2 regions of the Burkholderia arboris genome follow, and region 1 is predicted to be linked to the other one. Evidence: predicted binding sites of a transcription regulator. Region 1 holds the regulator's gene; the other holds the start of a gene.
The links. Region 1 encodes LexA, which represses DNA repair genes until DNA is damaged. Its sites were predicted from a motif close to ACTGTATNNNNATACAGT; they were not measured.
Positions count from the first base shown of each region.

Region 2: the regulator LexA is predicted to act here: its motif matches at 2,368-2,385, upstream of imuA (translesion DNA synthesis-associated protein ImuA).

Region 1 covers NZ_CP109821.1:1,752,489-1,757,987, reverse strand. Annotated here, with positions in the region: gene cysW (sulfate ABC transporter permease subunit CysW) at 1-172, opposite strand, end outside; gene cysT (sulfate ABC transporter permease subunit CysT) at 169-1,062, opposite strand; gene OHZ10_RS08390 (sulfate ABC transporter substrate-binding protein) at 1,185-2,222, opposite strand; gene lexA (transcriptional repressor LexA) at 2,487-3,134, shown strand; gene OHZ10_RS08375 (hypothetical protein) at 3,161-3,496, shown strand; gene OHZ10_RS08370 (DUF2939 domain-containing protein) at 3,526-4,233, shown strand; gene OHZ10_RS08365 (universal stress protein) at 4,321-4,818, opposite strand; gene nodI (nodulation factor ABC transporter ATP-binding protein NodI) at 5,150-5,499, shown strand, end outside.
Region 2 covers NZ_CP109821.1:3,280,647-3,286,145, reverse strand. Annotated here, with positions in the region: gene OHZ10_RS15400 (ABC transporter substrate-binding protein) at 1-330, shown strand, start outside; gene OHZ10_RS15395 (ABC transporter permease) at 467-1,363, shown strand; gene OHZ10_RS15390 (ABC transporter ATP-binding protein) at 1,365-2,159, shown strand; gene imuA (translesion DNA synthesis-associated protein ImuA) at 2,399-3,106, shown strand; gene OHZ10_RS15380 (Y-family DNA polymerase) at 3,039-4,526, shown strand; gene OHZ10_RS15375 (error-prone DNA polymerase) at 4,533-5,499, shown strand, end outside.

The DNA of each region.
Region 1 (5,499 bases):
CCTCGACGAACACCGCGGCGAGCGGCACGACGAGGAAGAACGCGAGGAACGCCAGCGCGATGCCGGTGAGCAGCCAGCGCACGACGCGCGACTCGCTGACGGGGTCGAGCCGTTTCGCGGCCCGCGCGGCCGGCGACGGGGTTTTCAGCACGACGGTGGCCTCCTGGCTCATTGCTGGCCTCCTGCCGCGACGGCGGTGACGGTGGCGGGCGCGGGGCCGCTGGCGCCCTTGCTCGTGCGGCGCTGCAGATACCACTGCAGCGTATTGATCAGCAGCAGCATCAGGAACGACACGACCAGCATCACGACCGCCAGCGCGGTCGCGCCCGCGTAGTCGTACTGCTCGAGCTTCGTGATGATCAGCAGCGACGTGATCTCGGATTTCATCGGCACGTTGCCGGCAATGAAGATCACCGAGCCGTATTCGCCGAGCGCACGCGCGAACGCGAGCGCGAAACCGGTGAGGAGCGCCGGCAGCACGGCCGGCAGCACGACGCGGCGGAACGTCAGCCAGCGCGACGCGCCGAGGCACGCGGCCGCTTCTTCCTGCTCGCGCTCGAAATCCTCGAGCACCGGCTGCACGGTACGCACGACGAACGGCAGCCCGATGAAGGTCAGCGCGACCAGCACGCCGGCCGGCGTGAACGCGATCTTGATGCCGAGCGGCGCGAGATACTGGCCGACCCAGCCATTGGTCGCGTAGACGGCCGCGAGCGAAATGCCGGCGACCGACGTCGGCAGCGCGAACGGCAGGTCGACGATCGCATCGACGAGGCGCTTGAACGGAAACGTGTAGCGCACGAGCACCCACGCGACGAGGAAGCCGAACACGGCGTTGATCAGCGCGCCGCCAAGTGCGGACGTGAACGTCAGCCGGTACGACGCGAGCACGCGCGGCGACGTGACGGCGGTGACGAACTGGTCCCACGACAGCGTCGCGGTCTTCAGGAACGTGGCGGCGAGCGGGATCAGCACCACGAGGCTCAAATAGGCCACCGTGATGCCGAGCGTCACGCCGAAACCGGGCAGCGCGCTCGGCTTGCGAAAGGTGTACGTCGTCATCGGATGCTCTTGCTGGGTCGATGCTGCTCATGGGTCCGACGCAAACGCCGGCGCAGTGAATCGCGCCGGCGGGCAATCGGGGATGCGGCGCGCTGTCGTGGCGCGCCGCTGTCGTTATGGCGTTACTGCGGCTTGTAGATCGAGTCGAACACGCCGCCGTCCGCGAAATGCGTCTTCTGCGCACTCGTCCAGCCGCCGAACGTGTCGTCGACCGTGTACAGCTTCAGCTTCGGGAACTGCTTCGTCAGTTCCGCCGGCACGTTCTTCGAACGCGGCCGGTAGTAGTTGCGCGCCGCGATTTCCTGGCCCTGCGGGCTGTACAGGAAGTTCAGGTACGCGTCGGCCAGCTTGCGCGTGCCCTTCTTGTCGACCACCTTGTCGACCACCGCGACGGGCGGCTCGGCCAGGATGCTCACCGACGGCACGACGATCTCGAACTTGTCGGTACCGAATTCCTTCACCGACAGGAATGCCTCGTTCTCCCATGCGATCAGCACGTCGCCGATCCCGCGCTGCACGAAGCTCGTCGTCGCGCCTCGCGCGCCCGAATCGAGCACGCCTGCGTTCTTGTAGAGCTTCGTGACGAATTCCTTGGCCGTCTGCTCGTTGCCGCCCGGCTTGTGCACCGCGTACGCCCATGCGGCCAGGTAGTTCCAGCGCGCGCCGCCCGACGTCTTCGGGTTCGGCGTGACGATCGAGATGCCCGGCTTGGTCAGGTCGTCCCAGTCCTTGATCCCCTTCGGGTTGCCCTTGCGCACCAGGAACACGATCGTCGACGTGTACGGCGACGCGTTGTCGGGCAGGCGCTTCTGCCAGTCCTTGTTGACGAGCCCCTTGTTCGCGAGCGCGTCGATGTCGTACGCGAGCGCCAGCGTGACGACGTCGGCCTGCAGGCCGTCGAGCACCGAACGCGCCTGCGCGCCCGACCCGCCGTGCGACTGCTTGAAGTTCACGGTCTCGCCCGTCTTCGCCTTCCACTCCTTGCCAAACGCCTGGTTGAAGTCCTGATACAGCTCGCGCGTCGGGTCGTACGACACGTTCAGGAACGTCGTATCGGCCTGGGCATGCGTCGCGACGCCCAGCGCCGCCGCCGCGCCCAGCGCGAGTGTTGCGATCAGGCGGCCCACTCCGCCCACCAGCCCCGTATTGCGCTTCGCCATCCTTGGTTCTCCAGTGTTGTCGGTGTTGCGATGTCGGGCCAGTCTAACGAACGGGTTACATGATTAAAAATAATCGTTCTTCATTTTTTAATACTCAAAAGTGCTAACGCAGACGGGATGGACGGTTGCGGCAGATAAACCGCCGTCCGGACGTCGCGAAATCACGCCGGAACCGGCGTGATCGCGTCGAACCTCACGTAACACTTGAAATTCGCGAAGTACTGTATAAAAATACAGCTCACTGTCTATCCATACAGTTGAGCCATGACCAAACTCACCGCCCGTCAGCAGCAAGTGTTCGACTTGATCCGTCGCGCGATCGAGCGCTCCGGATTCCCGCCCACCCGCGCCGAGATCGCGGCCGAACTGGGTTTCAGCTCGCCGAATGCGGCCGAGGAGCACCTGCGCGCGCTGGCGCGCAAAGGCGTGATCGAGCTGGCGGCCGGCGCGTCGCGCGGCATCCGCCTGCTCGGCATCGAAGATGCCCCGCACCAGTTCACGTTGCCGCACGCCGGCCTGATGCAGTTGTCGCTGCCGCTCGTCGGCCGCGTCGCAGCCGGTAGCCCGATCCTCGCGCAGGAGCACATCTCGCAGCACTACGCATGCGATCCCGCGTTGTTCACGAGCAAGCCCGACTACCTGCTGAAGGTGCGCGGCCTGTCGATGCGCGACGCCGGCATCCTCGATGGCGATCTCCTCGCCGTGCAGAAGCGCACGGAAGCGAAGGATGGCCAGATCATCGTCGCGCGTCTCGGTGACGACGTCACGGTCAAGCGCCTGATGCGCCGGCCGGGCGGTCTCGAGCTGATCGCGGAGAACCCGGATTACGAAAACATCTTCGTCAAGGCCGGCAGCGCCGAATTCGCGCTGGAAGGCATCGCCGTCGGGCTGATCCGCTCGGGCGAACTCTGACATTCCGTCTCGCTGAGGAGAACATCATGGAACGCCTTGCCCGTCTGCTGCCTTTCCGTCAATTCGGCCGCCTGCGTCATCTGCGCGGCCGCACGCCCTGCGCACCGCTGTCCGCGGCCGCGCCCGTGCAAGAAGAAGTCGCAGTCGAACGGCAGGCGTCCCTGCTGCCGTCAGCGCTCCCCGCGTTCGCCCGGGTATCGCTGAACGCCGGCCTGAATCACGCGGAACCCGCGCGTCGCGCACCGGTGCGCGTCTATCACGGCCGGTCGCGCCTGATCATGGTCGGCACGATCGATGCCGTGTGCCGGATGATCGATCGCTGCATCGCGGAGGAACGATCGGCTACGCCGGGCGGTCTCTGATTGCGGAACATCCCCGCACCGGAGGCAACGTGACTGGATCGCCGAGCCGCGCATGGCGACTCAAGCCCCTGCTGATCGTCGCGCTGATCGTCGTCGTCATTGCGGCGATCGGCTATGCGTACGCGTCGCCGTACGTCGCGCTCGGTCGCCTGAAATCGGCGATCGATGCGCGAGATGCGCAGGCGATCAGCGAGTATGTCGATTTTCCGTCGCTACGCATCAGCCTCAAACAGCAGGTCACGGAAGAGTTGATGCGCCGGATCGACGCTGTGAAGAAGAACAACCCGTTTGCGGTGATCGGCGCGCTGATCGGGTCCGCGTTGATCGGCCCGCTGGTCGATGCGTACGCGACCCCGGAGGGCGTGGCCGCGCTGATGAGCGGATTGCCGCCGCGCGGCAATCCGGGCGAGCGCCCGCCTGATTTGTCGAATCTGCCGCAAGGCAATACACCGGGCGGCGCACCAGCCGCAACGCCGGCCAATCCGGCGCCGGCAAGTGCCGCCGCTGCGAGCAGTAACGCATCCGCTGCGACCGCGTCGTCAGCGGTGCCCGCGCCTGCCACGCCGGCGAGCCCGAGCGAGGCGACGCATCCGCAGCAAACCAGCGCGGGCTACCGGAATATCGATGAATTCGTCGTGACGTATCAGCGCAGCGCCGACGGCACGCGCTATGCGGCGGTATTCCACCGCTTCGGGCTGTTTTCGTGGAAATTGTCCGCGATCGACCTGCACGCATAACAGGCCGCGCTCGACGCCCGCACCGCTGAAGCGGTGCGGCGCCTGACCAGCACGCATTGCCGACCAGGCAACCATCGCGTCTTTAGATCATTTGCCGTTCGCCGTGGCCGCTTCACGCTCGCGCGCGATTTCGGCTTTCTGCTCTTCCGCCGACGAGCACGCCACCAGAATGCTGCAGTTCACGCGGTCGAGCAGTTGCGTATTGCCCGAGCCCATCCACCATCGCGACAGTCCGCTGCGGCACCGGTGGCCGACAACGACGAGGTCGACCTTCAGTTCCGACGCAAGATTCGCGATTTCGTCGATCGGATAACCGAACGCGAAATGGCCTTCGGCCTGCACGCCACGCTCGCGCAGCCAGTTCACCCCTTCCTCGAGGATTTCGCGCGCGGTTTCCTCGAAGCGGCCGCATGCGACATCGGTCAGCAAACCTGCACTTTGCGCAATGCTCGAACGCATGTCGACGACCGACAGCAAGTGCGTTTCGGCCTTCAGGTCCATTGCGAGATTAGCGCCGCAGCGCAGTGCCTTGCGCCCTTCGAGCGTGCCGTCGTAACACAGCAAAATCTTGTTGTAGCTAGCCATGAAACCTCCCTATCGCGACAACGAGCCTACGCATTCATCATGGTGCGCCGCAATTCAGGACGCAAGGGATGGAAAACGCTGATTCGCCCCGCGCGGCGCGTGCGCGATGATGCAGTGCACGATCGGTGCGCGCATGCATCGCACCGTGCAGGCATGCCCTGAAGAGACGCAGCCGATGCACTAGAATGGCTCGTCCGTACTCCAGCGGGTCATATCGCGCCGGCGTCGTTCGCTTCGGTCATGCCCATGTGACACGCATTCGTCCGATCCGTTCGCCAACCGGCCAGCCGGCGGGCAGCGGAACGCACCCGCTCACAACGACAACATGCCCATGTCCGTCGCACCGATCGATTTCCGCAACGTCGAAAAGCGCTATGGCGACAAGCTCGTCGTCAACGGTCTGTCCTTCAACGTCCAGGCCGGCGAATGCTACGGCCTGCTCGGACCGAACGGCGCCGGCAAGACCACCACCCTGAAAATGCTGCTCGGCCTCACGCACCCCGATGCCGGCACCATCTCCCTATGCGGCGAACCGGTTCCATCGCGCGCGCGGCATGCACGCCAGCGCGTCGGCGTCGTCCCGCAGTTCGACAATCTCGATCCCGACTTCACCGTGCGCGAGAACCTGCTCGTGTTCAGCCGCTACTTCGGGATGTCGGCGCAGGCCGCACGCGCACTCGT
Region 2 (5,499 bases), 1.5 Mb from region 1:
GACGTGATCTACACGAACACCGACAACAACGTCGTGTCCGCGTACGAAGCGCTCGTGAAGGTCGCGAACGAAGCGAAGATCCCGCTCGTCGCCGGCGACACCGACAGCGTGAAGCGCGGCGGCATCGCGGCGCTCGGCATCAACTACGGCGACCTCGGCCGCCAGACGGGCAAGGTCGTCGCGCGCATCCTGAAGGGCGAGAAGCCGGGCGCGATCGCGTCGGAGACGAGCAGCAACCTCGAACTGTTCGTGAACACGGGCGCGGCCGCGAAGCAGGGCGTCACGCTGGCACCGGATCTCGTGAAGGAAGCGAAGACGGTCATCAAGTAAGCGGCGCGACCGCCGCGCTTGCAGGCCCGATCCGGGCCTGGACGACATCGCCGGACGGGCGGTTCCCACCCGGAGCCGCCCGTTCGCTTCGCCCGGCCGTACACGTCCGGCCGGGAAGCAACAGGATTTCCCCATCATGTCTCTGTTCTCGTTTCTGGGCGCACTGGAGATCGGCCTGATCTTCAGTCTCGTCGCCCTCGGGGTGCTGATCTCGTTTCGCATCCTCAACTTCCCCGACCTCACCGTCGACGGCAGCTTTCCGCTCGGCGGCGCCGTTGCGGCGACGCTGATCTCGGCCGGCTACGACCCGTTCACGTCGACGCTGATCGCGATCGTCGCGGGCGCGGTGGCCGGCTTCATCACCGGCTGGCTGAACGTGCGCCTGAAGATCATGGATCTGCTCGCCAGTATCCTGATGATGATCGCGCTCTACTCGGTGAACCTGCGGATCATGGGCCGGCCGAACGTGCCGCTGATCACCGAGCCGACGCTGTTCACCGTGCTGCAGCCCGACTGGATGCCCGACTACGTGCTGCGTCCGGCGCTGCTCGCGATCGTCGTCGTGATCGCGAAGCTCGGCCTCGACTGGTTCTTCTCGTCGCAGCTCGGCCTCGCGATGCGCGCGACCGGCGCGAACCCGCGGATGGCGCGTGCGCAAGGCATCGCGACCGGCCGCGCGACGCTCGCCGGGATGGCGCTGTCGAACGCGCTCGTCGCGCTCGCGGGCGCGCTGTTCGCGCAGACGCAGGGCGGCTCGGACATCTCGATGGGGATCGGCACGATCGTGATCGGGCTGGCCGCCGTGATCATCGGCGAGACGCTGCTGCCCGCGCGCCGGCTGGTGCTGACGACGCTCGCGGTCGTGCTCGGCGCGATCGTCTACCGCTTCTTCATCGCGCTCGCGCTGAACAGCGAATTCATCGGCCTGAAGGCGCAGGACCTGAACCTCGTGACGGCCGCGCTCGTCACGATCGCGCTGGTGCTGCCGGCGACGCGCAAGAAGCTGTTCGCGCGCAAGAACGGAGGGGCATGACATGCTGTCCGCACAAGATCTCAAACTCACGTTCAATCCCGGCACGCCGATCGAGACGCGCGCGCTGCGCGGGCTGTCGCTCGAGATTCCCGACGGCCAGTTCGTCGCGGTGATCGGCTCGAACGGCGCCGGCAAGTCGACCTTCCTCAATGCGGTCAGCGGCGATCAGCGCGTCGATTCGGGACGTATCGCGATCGACGGCACGGATGTGACGCGCAAGGCCGCGTGGGACCGCGCGCACCTCGTCGCGCGCGTGTTCCAGGATCCGATGGCAGGCACCTGCGAGGCGCTGACGATCGAGGAGAACATGGCGCTCGCGATGGCGCGCGGCGTGCGGCGCGGTTTCCGTGCCGCGCTCGACCGGCCGTCGCGCGAGCTGTTCCGCGACAAGTTGCGGCTGCTGAACCTTGGCCTCGAGAACCGGCTGACCGACCGGATCGGGCTGCTGTCCGGCGGCCAGCGGCAGGCCGTGAGCCTGTTGATGGCGTCGCTGCGGCCGTCGCGGATCCTGCTGCTCGACGAGCACACGGCCGCGCTCGACCCGAAGACGGCCGCGTTCGTGCTGGAGCTGACCGCGCGCATCGTCGCCGAGAGCAAGCTGACGACGATGATGGTCACGCACAGCATGCGGCAGGCGCTCGACTACGGCGACCGTACGGTAATGCTGCACCAGGGGCAGGTCGTGCTCGACGTGTCGGGCGACGCGCGCAAGGGCCTCGACGTGCCGGACCTGCTGCAGATGTTCGAGAAGGTGCGTCACGAGCAGCTCGACGACGACGCGCTGCTGCTCGGCTGACGGGCGGCAGGCGGGCCGGTGCGGTGCGGGGTGCCGCATCGTGCCGGTTTGCCGGTGGGGTGGTGTGCCGGCCCGCCGGGCGACACGATCCGGCCACGCCCGCTCCGGCGCGGCGTAACATGACGGCCGCGCCGGCTATCCCGTCGTTTTTCCTCTGATGAAAACCGGTTACGCACCGGTGCTGTGCGACGCGGGCGCATTGCCATATACTGTATATCCATACAGTTGTGGGTGGCGTCATGCTCGCATCCTCCATTTCTCCCGAATCCCTTCATCCGTCGCTCTGGCGCGGCTCGCAGCTCGCGCGCGGCGGCCCGCGCACGATCGAGACCGGCTTCGCGCCGCTGTCGGCCGAGCTGCCGGGCGGCGGCTGGCCGGTCGGCGGGCTCGTCGAACTGCTGGCCGCGCAGCCGGGCTGCGGCGAGATGCGGCTGCTCGCGCCCGCGCTTGCCCGCACCGTCAGCGCCCGGCGTCCGCTCGCGCTCGTCGCGCCGCCGCAATCGCCGCATGCAACCGCGCTCGCCAGCCTCGGGGTGCCGGCCGACGCGCTGCTGTGGTTGCGCGCCGGCAGCCGTACGGATGCGCTGTGGGCCGCCGAGCAGGCGCTCAGAACCGGCTGTTGCGGCGCGCTGCTGCTCTGGCAGGACGCGCGGCCCGATGCGCTGCGGCGCCTGCATCTCGCGGCCGCGCGCACGGGCGACACGCTGTTCGTGATGCTGCGCCCGCTGTCGGCCGCGCGGCAGCCGTCGCCCGCGGTGTTGCGCGTCGCGCTGTATCCCGTGCCGGGCGGCGTGTCGCTCGACATCGTCAAGCGTCGCGGGCCCGCGCGCAGCGAGCCGCTCGTGCTCGACCTGCCGTCGCCCATCGTGGAGAGCCGCTATGCGCGTCTTGCTCGGCATCCATCTGCCGCGCCTGCCGCTCGACGTGTGCGCCCCGCCGCCGTCTGACGCAGCGGCCGGCGGCGCGGGCTGCGCGGTGCTCGAGCAGGGTGTCGTGCTGATCGCCGATGCGGCCGCGCAGCGGCAGGGCGTGCGCGCGGGCATGAAGCGCGGCGGCGTGCTCACACTTGCGCCCGAGACGCAGCTCGTCGAACGCGATCCCGCGCGCGAGGCCGATGCGCTGCGCGCGGTCGCGCTCGCGTTGCTGCGATTCTCGCCGTGCGTCGCCCTCGACGACGAAGCCACGCTGCTCGTCGACGTCGGTCCGAGCCTGCGCCTGTTCGGCGGCCTGCCGTCGCTGTGCCGCCAGGTGCGCGCGACGCTCGCGGCGCTCGGCTATGCGGCGCGTCTGTCCGCCGCGCCGACCGGAGGCGGCGCGTGGCTGCTCGCGCGCACGTCGGCGCGGGCGCGCATCCGGCGCCGCGTCGCGCGCACGGCTTCGCTCGTCCGCTCGCTCGACCGGCTGCCCTGCGTGCTGCTGCCCGATGCGCGTCCGTATGCGGGCTGGTTCGACGGCCTCGGCTGCCGCACGCTCGCCGATCTGCGCGGCCTGCCGCGCGCGGGGCTGCAGCGCCGTTGCGGCCCCGCGCTGCTGGCCGCGCTCGATCGCGCGTACGGCGACGCGGTCGAGCCGCTGGCGTGGATGGCGGTGCCGCCCGTGTTCGACGTGCGGCTCGAATTGCCGGAGCGCGTCGAATACGCGGAAGCCGTGCTGTTCGCCGCGCGCCGGCTCGTCGTTCAGCTCTGCGGCTGGCTGGCTGCGCGGCAGCTGTCGCTGGCCGCGATGACGTTCGATCTCGAGCACGAGCGCGGCCGCCAGGCCGTGCCGCCGACGCCGCTCGAGCTCGCATTCGCCGCGCCGGTGCGCGACGAGGTGCACTTCATGCGGCTGCTCGGCGAGCGGCTCGCACGCGTCGAGTTGCCGGCGGCGGTGATCGCGGTGCGCCTGAAGGCGACGCGCGTCGAATCGGTCGCGCCACCAGCCGACGATCTTTTCCCCGAGCCGGGCGGCACGCGCGAGACGCGTGCGCGGCTGTTCGAATTGCTGGTCGCGCGACTCGGCGCGGAGAACGTATTGCGTGCGGTGCCGGTTGCCGATCACCGGCCCGAGGCCGCGAACCGCTGGCTGCCGCTCGATGCGCAGGCCGGCAAGCCGGCCGGCGGGCCGCCCGCGGTGCCGCCGAGGCCCGTATGGTTGCTGGCCGAGCCGCTGCCGCTGCTGATGCGCGGGGAGCGGCCGGTATTTCATACGCCGCTCAGGATGATGTCGTCGGCGGAGCGGATCGAGGCCGGTTGGTTCGATGGCCAGCTCGCCGCACGCGATTATCACGTCGCGCAGGACGAAGCCGGTGCGTGCTATTGGGTGTTCAGGGAGCGGGCGGGGAGCGAGTCCGAGCCGCACTGGTTCCTGCACGGCTTGTTCGGGTGAACGGAGATGGTTGCGGAATTCAGCTGGTTGCCCGATTACGCGGAGTTGTTCTGCCGTTCGAACTTTTCGTTTCTGCATGGTGCGTCGCATGCGGAAGAACTGGTCGAGCGCGCATTCGATCTCGGCTATCGCGGAATCGCGATCACCGACGAATGCTCGCTCGCCGGCGCGCCGCGCATGCACGTCGCAGCGCAGGCGAAAGGGCTGCCGCTCATCATCGGTTCGTATTTCGACGTCACGCCGGATGACGTCGCGCCCGGCCACGACCCGGGCCCCGGTGCGTTCGGGCTCGTGTTGCTTGCGCAGAATCGCGAGGGGTACGGCAATCTTTCCGAACTGATTTCGTGGCGGAGGATGGAAGCGCCGAAGGGTACCTACACGCTGACGTCGCGGATGTTGTCGGCGCCGCCTGCGGAGTTTGCCCACTTGCGCGGCATGCCCGATTGCTTCGCGATTCTCGTGCCCGCGTACCCGGTGCGTGCGGACGTGCTCGAGGCCCAGGTCGCGTGGTTTCGCACGACGTTCGGCGAACGTGCGCGGCTCGGGCTCGTGCAGTTGCAGCGCGCGCTGGACGGTGCGCAGCGCGAGGAGATTCGTGCGGCCGGCGAACGGCGTGGGGTGCGTGTCGTTGCGCTTGGCGACGTGACGATGCACCGGCGCTCGTGCAAGGAGCTGCAGGACGTGATGACGGCGATCCGCGTCGGCATGCCGGTTTCAGAGTGCGGGTATGCGCTTGCGCCGAATGCGGAACAGCATCTGCGTTTGCGACAGCGCATCGGGCAGTTGTACTCGGCGGAAGAGATCGCGGAGACGTGCGCGATTCTCGATGCGTGCGATTTCGAACTCAGCTCGCTTCGCTACGAGTATCCCGACGAGATCGTGCCGAAGGGGCATACGCCGACGAGCTATCTCAAACAGGAGACTCGGGACGGCGCACTTCAACGTTACGCCGGAAAGATACCCGGGCACGTGC